2 regions of the Streptomyces sp. NPDC104381 genome follow, and region 1 is predicted to be linked to the other one. Evidence: riboswitches for the same ligand, from Rfam matches in the RefSeq annotation. Region 1 holds a riboswitch; the other holds the start of a gene.
What was found. Region 1 has a riboswitch for cobalamin ahead of ACZ607_RS18550 ((2Fe-2S) ferredoxin domain-containing protein). Riboswitches for the same ligand answer to the same signal wherever they lie in the genome.

Region 2: it holds a riboswitch for cobalamin, as region 1 does, so the genes downstream of both, metE (5-methyltetrahydropteroyltriglutamate--homocysteine S-methyltransferase) here and ACZ607_RS18550 ((2Fe-2S) ferredoxin domain-containing protein) in region 1, are expected to answer to the same signal.

Annotation. Positions count from the first base shown of each region.
Region 1 is NZ_JBVJNK010000005.1:172,861-177,240, forward strand. Features, by position in the region: gene ACZ607_RS18540 (M15 family metallopeptidase) at 1-529, opposite strand, end outside; gene ACZ607_RS18545 (NUDIX domain-containing protein) at 559-2,031, opposite strand; cobalamin riboswitch at 2,612-2,735, shown strand; gene ACZ607_RS18550 ((2Fe-2S) ferredoxin domain-containing protein) at 2,795-3,202, shown strand; gene ACZ607_RS18555 ((2Fe-2S)-binding protein) at 3,466-4,149, shown strand; gene ACZ607_RS18560 (hypothetical protein) at 4,279-4,380, opposite strand, start outside.
Region 2 is NZ_JBVJNK010000005.1:370,191-374,570, reverse strand. Features, by position in the region: gene ACZ607_RS19430 (ABC transporter ATP-binding protein) at 1-319, shown strand, start outside; gene ACZ607_RS19425 (glycoside hydrolase family 43 protein) at 345-1,898, opposite strand; cobalamin riboswitch at 2,216-2,435, shown strand; gene metE (5-methyltetrahydropteroyltriglutamate--homocysteine S-methyltransferase) at 2,595-4,380, shown strand, end outside.

The sequences.
Region 1 (4,380 bases):
GCCCGGTCTCGCGCAGGATGCGCGCGACGGTGTCCCGCAGGGTGCTGTCGGCCGGGATCACGGTTTCCGGAGTGCCGGGCAGCAGATCCAGCTCGCGATACCAGGAGGTGAGGTGACTGTCGGTGACTTGCTCCAGGTACGCGGCATCCGCCTTCGACGCGTGCCGGACCAACGTCGCCTCCAGTGGCACGTCCAGGTAGTAGCAGCTGGAGACGCCGCGATGGTCACGTACCAGGGATGTGATCATGTGGCTGTAGCGGTCGGCGTACAGGATCCCTTCGAGTACGACGTGAAAGCCGGCGTTCAGGGCTTCGCGTGCGATCCGGCTCAGCAGGGCGATGTTGGCGCCGCGCGCGGTGTCGTGTTCCCTGAGCACGTTGCGGCGGATCACGTCCTGGCTCACGATCGCCACACCGCGGCCGCCGTGCTCTCGCAGGCCCTGGGCGACACTCGACTTGCCCGACGCCGAGTTGCCGCGGATCACGACGAGGCGGGTGTCCGGACGGCCTGCCGCCGGCGCGGCGCGCACGCGACGGGGTGAGCCGGTCGGTGTGGTGGTCATGCGGGCCAGCCCGTCTCGCTGTACAGCTCACCGTTCTGGATCTTGGCGATGGCCAGCCGGGTATAGGGCACGAGGTCATCGGGGAGGGCGGCAGGGTCCCAGAATCTCCACTGGGTGCACTTGTCCGGCTCGCGTAGCTCCGGCTCGCCGCTCCACTTCCGGGCGCGGAAGAACAGGCCCATGCGGGGTGGGTTCCTGGGCTTGCCGATGTGGTGGACGACGTGGACGAGCTCGACGTCCTGACGTTCGATGTGCAGGCCCGCTTCCTCCTGGGCCTCCCTGATCAGGCAGGCGATGGCGTTCTCCTGCTCGCAGTGGCCGGCCAGGGCGTGCCAGTTGGACGGTGCGAACGCGGAGTCGGGGTGGCGCAGCCCGAGCAGCACCGTACCGTCGGGCCGCTCCAGGTAGAGGTGGACGCCGATGATGTGGGGGACCGTGCCGCGCGGCGAAGCCGGGCGATCCTCGGGTCCGGGTCGGCTCCGCGCCGCCGGAAGGCTCGCGGCGTGGCGCCGTACAAGGTTGCTCGTGGTGTCCGAGATGCGCAGGCGGTGGAGGTCCGAGGGGGCGAACCAGGCAAGCATCACCCCTTCGTTCAGGCGGAGTTCGCGCGGGTCGCCGTTCCAGCGGCCGGCGTAGACGCTGATGGGCACGGTAGTGCCGGTGTCGTCGGAGGCGTACTCGATGCCGAACGGGGTCAGGTCGGGGATGCCGAGGCCGGCTTCCTCGGCCAGTTCGCGCCGCACGGTGTGTTCCAGGGTGGCGTCCTGGGGCTCTCGGCCACCGCCGAGCAGGGACCACACGCCCGGCTCCCAGATCCGGCCGGGGAAGTAGTCGCGCAGGTGGAGCAGGTACTCGCCGCGGTCGTTGTAGATCAGGGCGGAGGCGTTGGCCGTCTCCGGTCCGGCTTGGAGAGGGAGCTTGAGCAGCTTCTGGCGCAGGGAGGGGGAGGCCGCCATGTCCGCAGGTCGCCACTCGATGCCGCCGACCTCTTCTTCCTGCGGCACCACCGGCGTTCCGTCCGGGCTGAGCAGACGGAAGAGGAATCGGAAGTCGAAGTGCTGGTGGCCGGGTTCGCCTTTGCCTGGATGGGCGTCGATGTCGTGGATATCGATGTCGAACGGCACACGTTCGTGATCGGGCCACGGCGTGACGGCCTGGGGAGGGATCCCGGTCTCCTCGTGCAGCTCTCGCAGCGCTGCCGCTGCCAGGGAATCGTCGGCGGGCTCGGTGTGTCCGCCGGGGGTGAGGATCTTCCCGCTCGCCAGGTGCAGCACGTGCAGGACGCGGCCGAGCGGATCGACGACGATCGCGCCGCAGGTGACGTGTCCGGTGAAGGTGGAGCGGCCGGCGATGTCGTCGCCGGTCCGGTCCAGGGCGTCCAGGAGGCCGCCGAGCCGCTCGCGCTCATGAGGGTGGCGAGCGAGGTATGTCTCGACGGTGGTGCGGATGTGGTCGTGCGACAACGGCATGGGGCTACCTCGGAGGGGTGTGGAGCGGGATGAGTGGAGGCGGGTCGTTCGGGTCAGCTCACGGTGCATCCCCTCGAACACCGGCCTCCTGCGGTTCGTCGTCCGGCGTGGTCCCTCGCGGCGGTCGTGGCGGCTGGTCCCGCGTAATGGCCGAGGTCATCGTTCCCTCCTGGGGCGGTCACTGCGGCAGAGTCGTGAGGTCCAACGACACGGATGCGGTATCGAACACACGTCATTCGGTCGTCGTGGGAAGCCCGGTATCTCCTGCATCAGGGACCTTGCAGCGGTGGGATCCCTGGTCCGGCTTGGAGCGGCTCCGGACGGGACATGGCCGAAACGCCGACACCGCCGCGTGGCGTGGACAAACCGGCAGCTTCTCCCGGCCGTATCGGCCCGGACGCTGACCGCGCCCGGATGGCGAGGGACGAGCGGGTGAGGGCTCCCGGTCGTGAAGGAGGCGGGTCACCTTCGGACGTCTGTGGTCAGGGCCACCGGCTCCGGGCCCGATGCTACGGGCCCGGCCACGGCCACGGGTGTCCGGCGGATGCGATGATGGCCGGTGACAGGGCGACGGCGGTCCGAGGAAGCCGGTGAGAATCCGGCGCGGTCCCGCCACTGTGATCGGCGAGCGGATCCCGGCAACTCCACTGCCCCACGCGGGTGGGAAGGACGGGGCGAGCGTTGACCCGAGAGCCAGGAGACTCACGCGGTCGCCTCCTCGATGGATGCCGGGGCGGATTTCCCCGGAGAGAGGCCGTTCAGCATGCCTGAAGAGCTTGATGAAGGACCCCTGGACGACGTAGTGGGGGCAGGGAGGGCAGCCGCCCCGGTGCCCTGCCGGATCGTCGTCTGCCGCGATTGTTGCTGCGGGACCGCCAAGGTGAGTGGAATCGATCACGCGGCGCAGACCGCGCGTCTACGCTCGGAGGCACCCGTACGCGTCTCTGCCTGTCTCGACGTGTGCGACCAGGCCAACGTCGTCGTGGTGCAGCCTTCCGCCGCCGGCCGGGCAGCCGGCGGCAGGCCGGTATGGCTGGGGCTGGTCAACGATCCCCGAGCGACAGAGGACATAGCGGCCTGGGTACGCGCCGGTGGTCCGGGCATCGCTCCGAAGCCCGAGATACTCGACCTGTACGCCTGCATGCCGCCTCAGCGCCGCGCGGTCTCCTAGGGCCTCTCGTTTGGATCATGCCGGGCTCGCGGGGTCTGGCACGCACATCTGCGGCGTTGTCGTCAGTCGGCAACGCTCCGCGTTGACTCCCTCCTCCGCCTTGCAGCTGCACGCACCAGACCCCGCTCCCTGATCCGGCCTGATCCAAACGAAAGACCCTAGGGCGTCACTCCCCTCGGTATGCACCCGTCCAGTCCACTTTCGCCACGGGCACTGCTCCTGTGCCCTTCCCCGAGACGGCATCGCGCAGGGAGGCCGGCCCCATGAAGGAACCTGTTCGAGCACCCGGGCCCGCTGTGGCAGTGGCTCTGGACGACGTGGCGGCCATCGGCGGCTTCTTCGCGCTGCGGGTCGGAGGGTGCGACAAGGGCTGGCGTCCTGTGGACCACTTCTACGGCCGCGGCTTCACCGACCTGGCCACCGCCGTATCCGACCGATACCGCACCACCGAGGTGCGCGTCGGGGTCTCCATCGCGCACCTCGGATACGCCGCCCGCCTCTGGTCCCCGGTGCTCGCCTGCGTGCTGCTTCATGGAATCGTGCCGGACCTGCGCGCCTTGCAGCGCGCCGAGGACGGTTCGGAGCTCAGGCTGCCCGAGCCCGCCGGCTGGTACGCCGAGTCGCTGTCCGACAGGGCGGGGAGTCTGTACGTCGAGGTGATGCACCACCTCGACGCTCTGCGCTCCGGCCTGCACGTCAAGGTCGCCCCACGCCTGCTCGACGGGAACGCCGCGTCCGCACTGGCCGGTTCCGGCGGAGTGCTGCTCTCGGCCCACCCGCATCTGCGTGCCCCGCTCGGCGAACTCGTGACCGACCTGCTCGGCATGGGACGGCTCGCGGGTACGGGGCACGTGGGACCGGACCTTTCCTTCCGCCGTCGGAGCTGCTGCCTGTACTACCGCACCCCGATCGGCACGAAGTGCGGGGATTGCTGTTTCGCAGGCTGAAACCCGACTGCTCCACCGGCAACCCTGACGACGGCCGTCCGATGGCCGACCCGCGGTGCGGCCCCGGTTCAAGCTCCCGGGCTCGGAGCACTCGGACGGCCCGTCAATCAGCGCGTCGATCCATGGAGGTCAGGCACCCCAGCGCAGGGCGACGGTGTCGCCCGCGTTGATCACCTTGCCGCGGGTGGCTCCGGTGAAGGCCGACCCGTCGACGCTGACCTTCCAGGTGTT
Region 2 (4,380 bases), 200 kb from region 1:
CGGCCACACCGTCCGGCTCGACGCCGGTCCCAGCGTCACCACCACGGAGGACCTGTCCGGCCCGGTCTTCGTCGCCTTCCCGCCGAACGCGGTCACCCTCCACCGTGAGCGGCCCGCCGGTGCGAGTGCCCGCAATCTCTGGCACTGCGAGATCGCGGGCCTGGAGACCCACGGTGACCAGATCCGCGCCGACCTCACCGGGGAGCTTCCGCTCGCCGCGGACCTGACGACGGTCGCCGCCGCGGAGCTCGACCTGCGCCCCGGCGCGGCGGTCTGGGCGACGGTGAAGGCGACGCAGACGCACGCCTATCCGGTCTGAGCCCCTCCTTCGGGGCCGAGGACCGTCATGCCGGCTCCGGGTGGGCCGGCCTCAGCTCGAACCAGTCGAAGGCCGGCGCGCCCCGGGTCGCGTACATGCCGACGACACGGCCGGTGAATCCGCCCGCGACCTCGGTGGTGAGGTAGCGGCCGTCGAGTTCGGCGAGGATCTCGACGTGCCCGTCGTCGGTCTCGTACCCGAGGCGGAGGGTGTCGGGGCCGCCGACGCGCAGGCCCGACTGCTCCGCGTGACCGGGATCAGTGGGTCGTACGGTGACGGTGGGCGGCAGGACGTCCGTGGTGGTGACGTCGACCCGCAGCGTCAAAGGCCCGGCGGGTACGTCCCGTTCGGCCACGGTCTGACGCAGGGGACCGATCCGGGCGACCACGCGCACCGTGCCGTTCTCCGTCTCCACCTGGTAGTGGTGTGCCTCGTCGAGCCGTACGGCGAGGCCGCCCCGGCCTCCTTCACCGGTGTCGACCCGGGTCCGCGCCACGCAGTCGGCGTCGCGCTGGCGCCGCCCGACGAACAGCGCTCCGGGCTTCTCCATGCCGTCGGCCCGGGCGTGCAGCACCAGATGGCCCGGCCGCTCGTCGAGGCGCGCGGCATCCGGGTCATGACGCCTCAGCGACACCCAGCAGGGTGCGAGGGCGGGGGTGTCGAAGTCGTCCCGGTGCGGCTCTGCGGGCCAGGGGTGCGGGGTCAACCCGGGCGCCTGGGAACGGAGTTCGAGCGGTCCCGGCAGGGGCCAGCCGTCCTCCCAGCGCACCGGTGCCAGGAATGTCTCCCGGCCCATGCCGTGGTACCCCGGTGTGTCGCCTCGGGGCCTGGTGCCCAGCAGCACCATCCACCAGGTGCCGTCGTGCGCCTGCACCAGGTCACCGTGGCCGGTGTTCTGCACGGGGTGTCCGGTGCTGCGATGGGACAGGACGGGGTTGTCCGGGTGCGGTTCGAAGGGCCCCGGCAGGGTGCGGGCCCTGGCCACGGACATCGCGTGCCCGCGTTCCGTGCCGCCCTCGGACAGCAGCAGGTACCACCAGTCGCCGATCCTGTAGAGGTGCGGGCCCTCGGGGTACTGGAGGCCGCTTCCCGACCACATCTCCACGGGCTCGCCGAGCAGTTCGCCCGTCCCCGGCTCGATGCGCACCCCGCGGATCCCGTCGTGGGAGAACACGCACCAGCAGTTCCCCTCGTCGTCCCAGGCCAGATCGGGATCGATGCCGGGTATGCCGACCGGCACCGGATCCGACCACGGCCCGGCGGGATCCTCGGCGGTGACCAGGACGGTGCCCGCGCCGGCCACCACGGTAGTGATCATCAGGAAGAGGCCGTCGTGGTGCCGCAGCGTGGGCGCGTACACCCCGCAGGAGGCGGGAGCCGTGTCGGGGAGCGACAGGTGCGAGGGGCGGTCGAGGGCGTGCCCGATCAGCCGCCAGTGCACCAGGTCCCTGCTGTGCCACAGCGGCACTCCGGGCACGTATTCGAAACTGGACGTCGCCACGTAGTAGTCCTCGCCCACGCGGCAGATACTCGGGTCCGGGCTGAAGCCCGGGATCACGGGATTGTCGAAGAACGCCACGGTCCGTCCTCGGGGTCGGCCAGGGCCGAGACCCACGGCCATGATCGTTGAAGCGCTTCGACGGTGCCAGTCCACCGGAAGGGTGTCAATGGACAATTCCGGCCCTGCTGCTCCCGGTTGCCTGCCGGGGTGGCGTGTCGAATCGCTTCGACGCCCGTTCCCGACCCGGCCGCTCCGGAGCGCGGACATGGGTGGAGCGGCCGGACCCCCGCCCGTGACCGCCTCCGCCCGGTGGGGCCGGATACGGGACCCGCGTGAGCCCGCGACGCGCCATCCGCATGCTGGACCTGACGCACCGCGCCCTCGGAACGCCCCGTAGGCTTGCGGGTGCAGCTGGTTCGCCCCGTCCGCCAGGCGGGATGCGTCGTAAGAGGGAACCCGGTGGAATTCCGGGACTGCCCCGCAGCGGTGAGCGGGAACGACCGCCGTCATGAGCACTGGGTCCGACGTACCGGACCTGGGAAGCGACGGCCATTAGGTGTCCTCACGGAGGACGTGCCCGCGAGTCCGAAGACCTGCCAACTGCCCGCGCACGGACGAATCGTGCGCGGACATCCCGGTGACCTCGTGGGCGGGTCGGCGTGCACACCTGGCGGATCTCCGCGTCGTCCGACGCTTCCCGCCCTGTGCGTCACCCCTTCGTGCCCTCGTCCCGTCGCCGGGATCTCAGGGATTCATCTCGCGAAGGAGATCTCCGTGACCACCGAGCACGCGACCGCGGCAGCGCGGTCCACCGTCCACGGCTACCCCCGGCAGGGACGGAACCGGGAACTGAAGAAGGCCGTCGAGGGCTACTGGAAGGGGCGGGTCACCGCCGACGCCCTCCGCGCCACAGCCGCGGATCTGCGCCGTACGAACTGGCGGCAGCTCGTCGACGCCGGCGTCGACGAGGTCCCGACCGGGGACTTCTCGTACTACGACCACGTACTGGACACCACCGTCATGGTCGGGGCCGTCCCCGACCGGCACCGTGAGGCGGTCGCCGCCGATCCGCTGGACGGCTACTTCGCGATGGCGCGCGGAACCCAGGACGTCGCCCCGCTGGAGATGACCAAGTGGTTCGACACCAACTACCACTACCTGGTCCCGGAGCTGGGCCCGGACACCGTGTTCACCGCGGACTCCGCCAAGCAGGTCGCCGAGCTCAAGGAGGCCGTCGCGCTGGGGGCGGCCGCCCGGCCCGTCCTGGTCGGCCCGGTCACCTATCTGCTCCTGGCCAAGCCCGCCCCCGGTGTGGCCGCGGACTTCGACCCGCTCACCCTGCTGGACCGCCTGCTGCCGGTGTACGCCGAGGTGCTCGCCGACCTGCGGGCGGCCGGCGCCGACTGGGTGCAGCTCGACGAGCCCGCGCTCGTCCAGGACCGCACCGGGGCCGAACTCGACGCCGCCGAGCGCGCCTACCACCGTCTCGGCTCGCTCACCGACCGGCCCAGGCTGCTCGTCGCCTCCTACTTCGGCCGGCTCGGCGAGGCCCTCACCGTCCTGGCCAAGGCGCCGGTGGACGGGCTCGCGCTGGACTTCACCGGTGCAGCCGCCACGAACCTGGACGCCCTGGCCGCCGCCGGCGGGCTCCCCGGGAAGCGGCTGGTCGCCGGTGTGGTCGACGGGCGCAACATCTGGATCAACGACCTGGAGAAGTCGCTGTCCACCCTGGGCACCCTGCTCGGGCTCGCCGGACGCATCGACGTGGCGCCCTCCTGCTCCCTGCTGCACGTCCCCCTGGACACCGCCGCCGAACGGGACATCGAGCCGCAGGTCCTGCGCTGGCTGGCCTTCGCCCGGCAGAAGACCGCCGAGATCGTCACCCTCGCCAAGGGCCTCACCCAGGGCACCGGCGCCATCGCCGCCGAACTCGCCGCCAACCGGGCCGACCTGGCCTCCCGCGCCAACTCGCCCGTCACCCGGGACCCCGCCGTACGCGCCAGGACCGCGGCGGTCACCGACGCCGACTCCCGCCGCTCCCAGCCGTACGGGGAGCGTGCCGCCGCCCAGCGCGCGCACCTCGGGCTGCCCCTGCTGCCGACGACCACCATCGGCTCGTTCCCGCAGACCGCCGAACTGCGCACCGCCCGCGCGGACCTGCGGGCCGGACGCATCGACGCGGCCGGGTACGAGGAGCGCATCAAGGCCGAGATCCAGGAGGTGATCTCCTTCCAGGAGAAGACCGGCCTGGACGTCCTGGTGCACGGCGAGGCCGAACGCAACGACATGGTCCAGTACTTCGCCGAGCAGCTGACGGGGTACCTCGCCACGCAGCACGGCTGGGTCCAGTCCTACGGCACCCGCTATGTCCGCCCGCCGGTGCTGGCCGGTGACATCTCGCGCCCCGAGCCGATGACGGTGGGCTGGACGACGTACGCCCAGTCCCTCACCGGCCGGCCGGTCAAGGGCATGCTCACCGGGCCCGTCACCATGCTCGCCTGGTCCTTCGTCCGCGACGACCAGCCCCTCGGCGACACCGCCCGGCAGGTCGCCCTCGCGC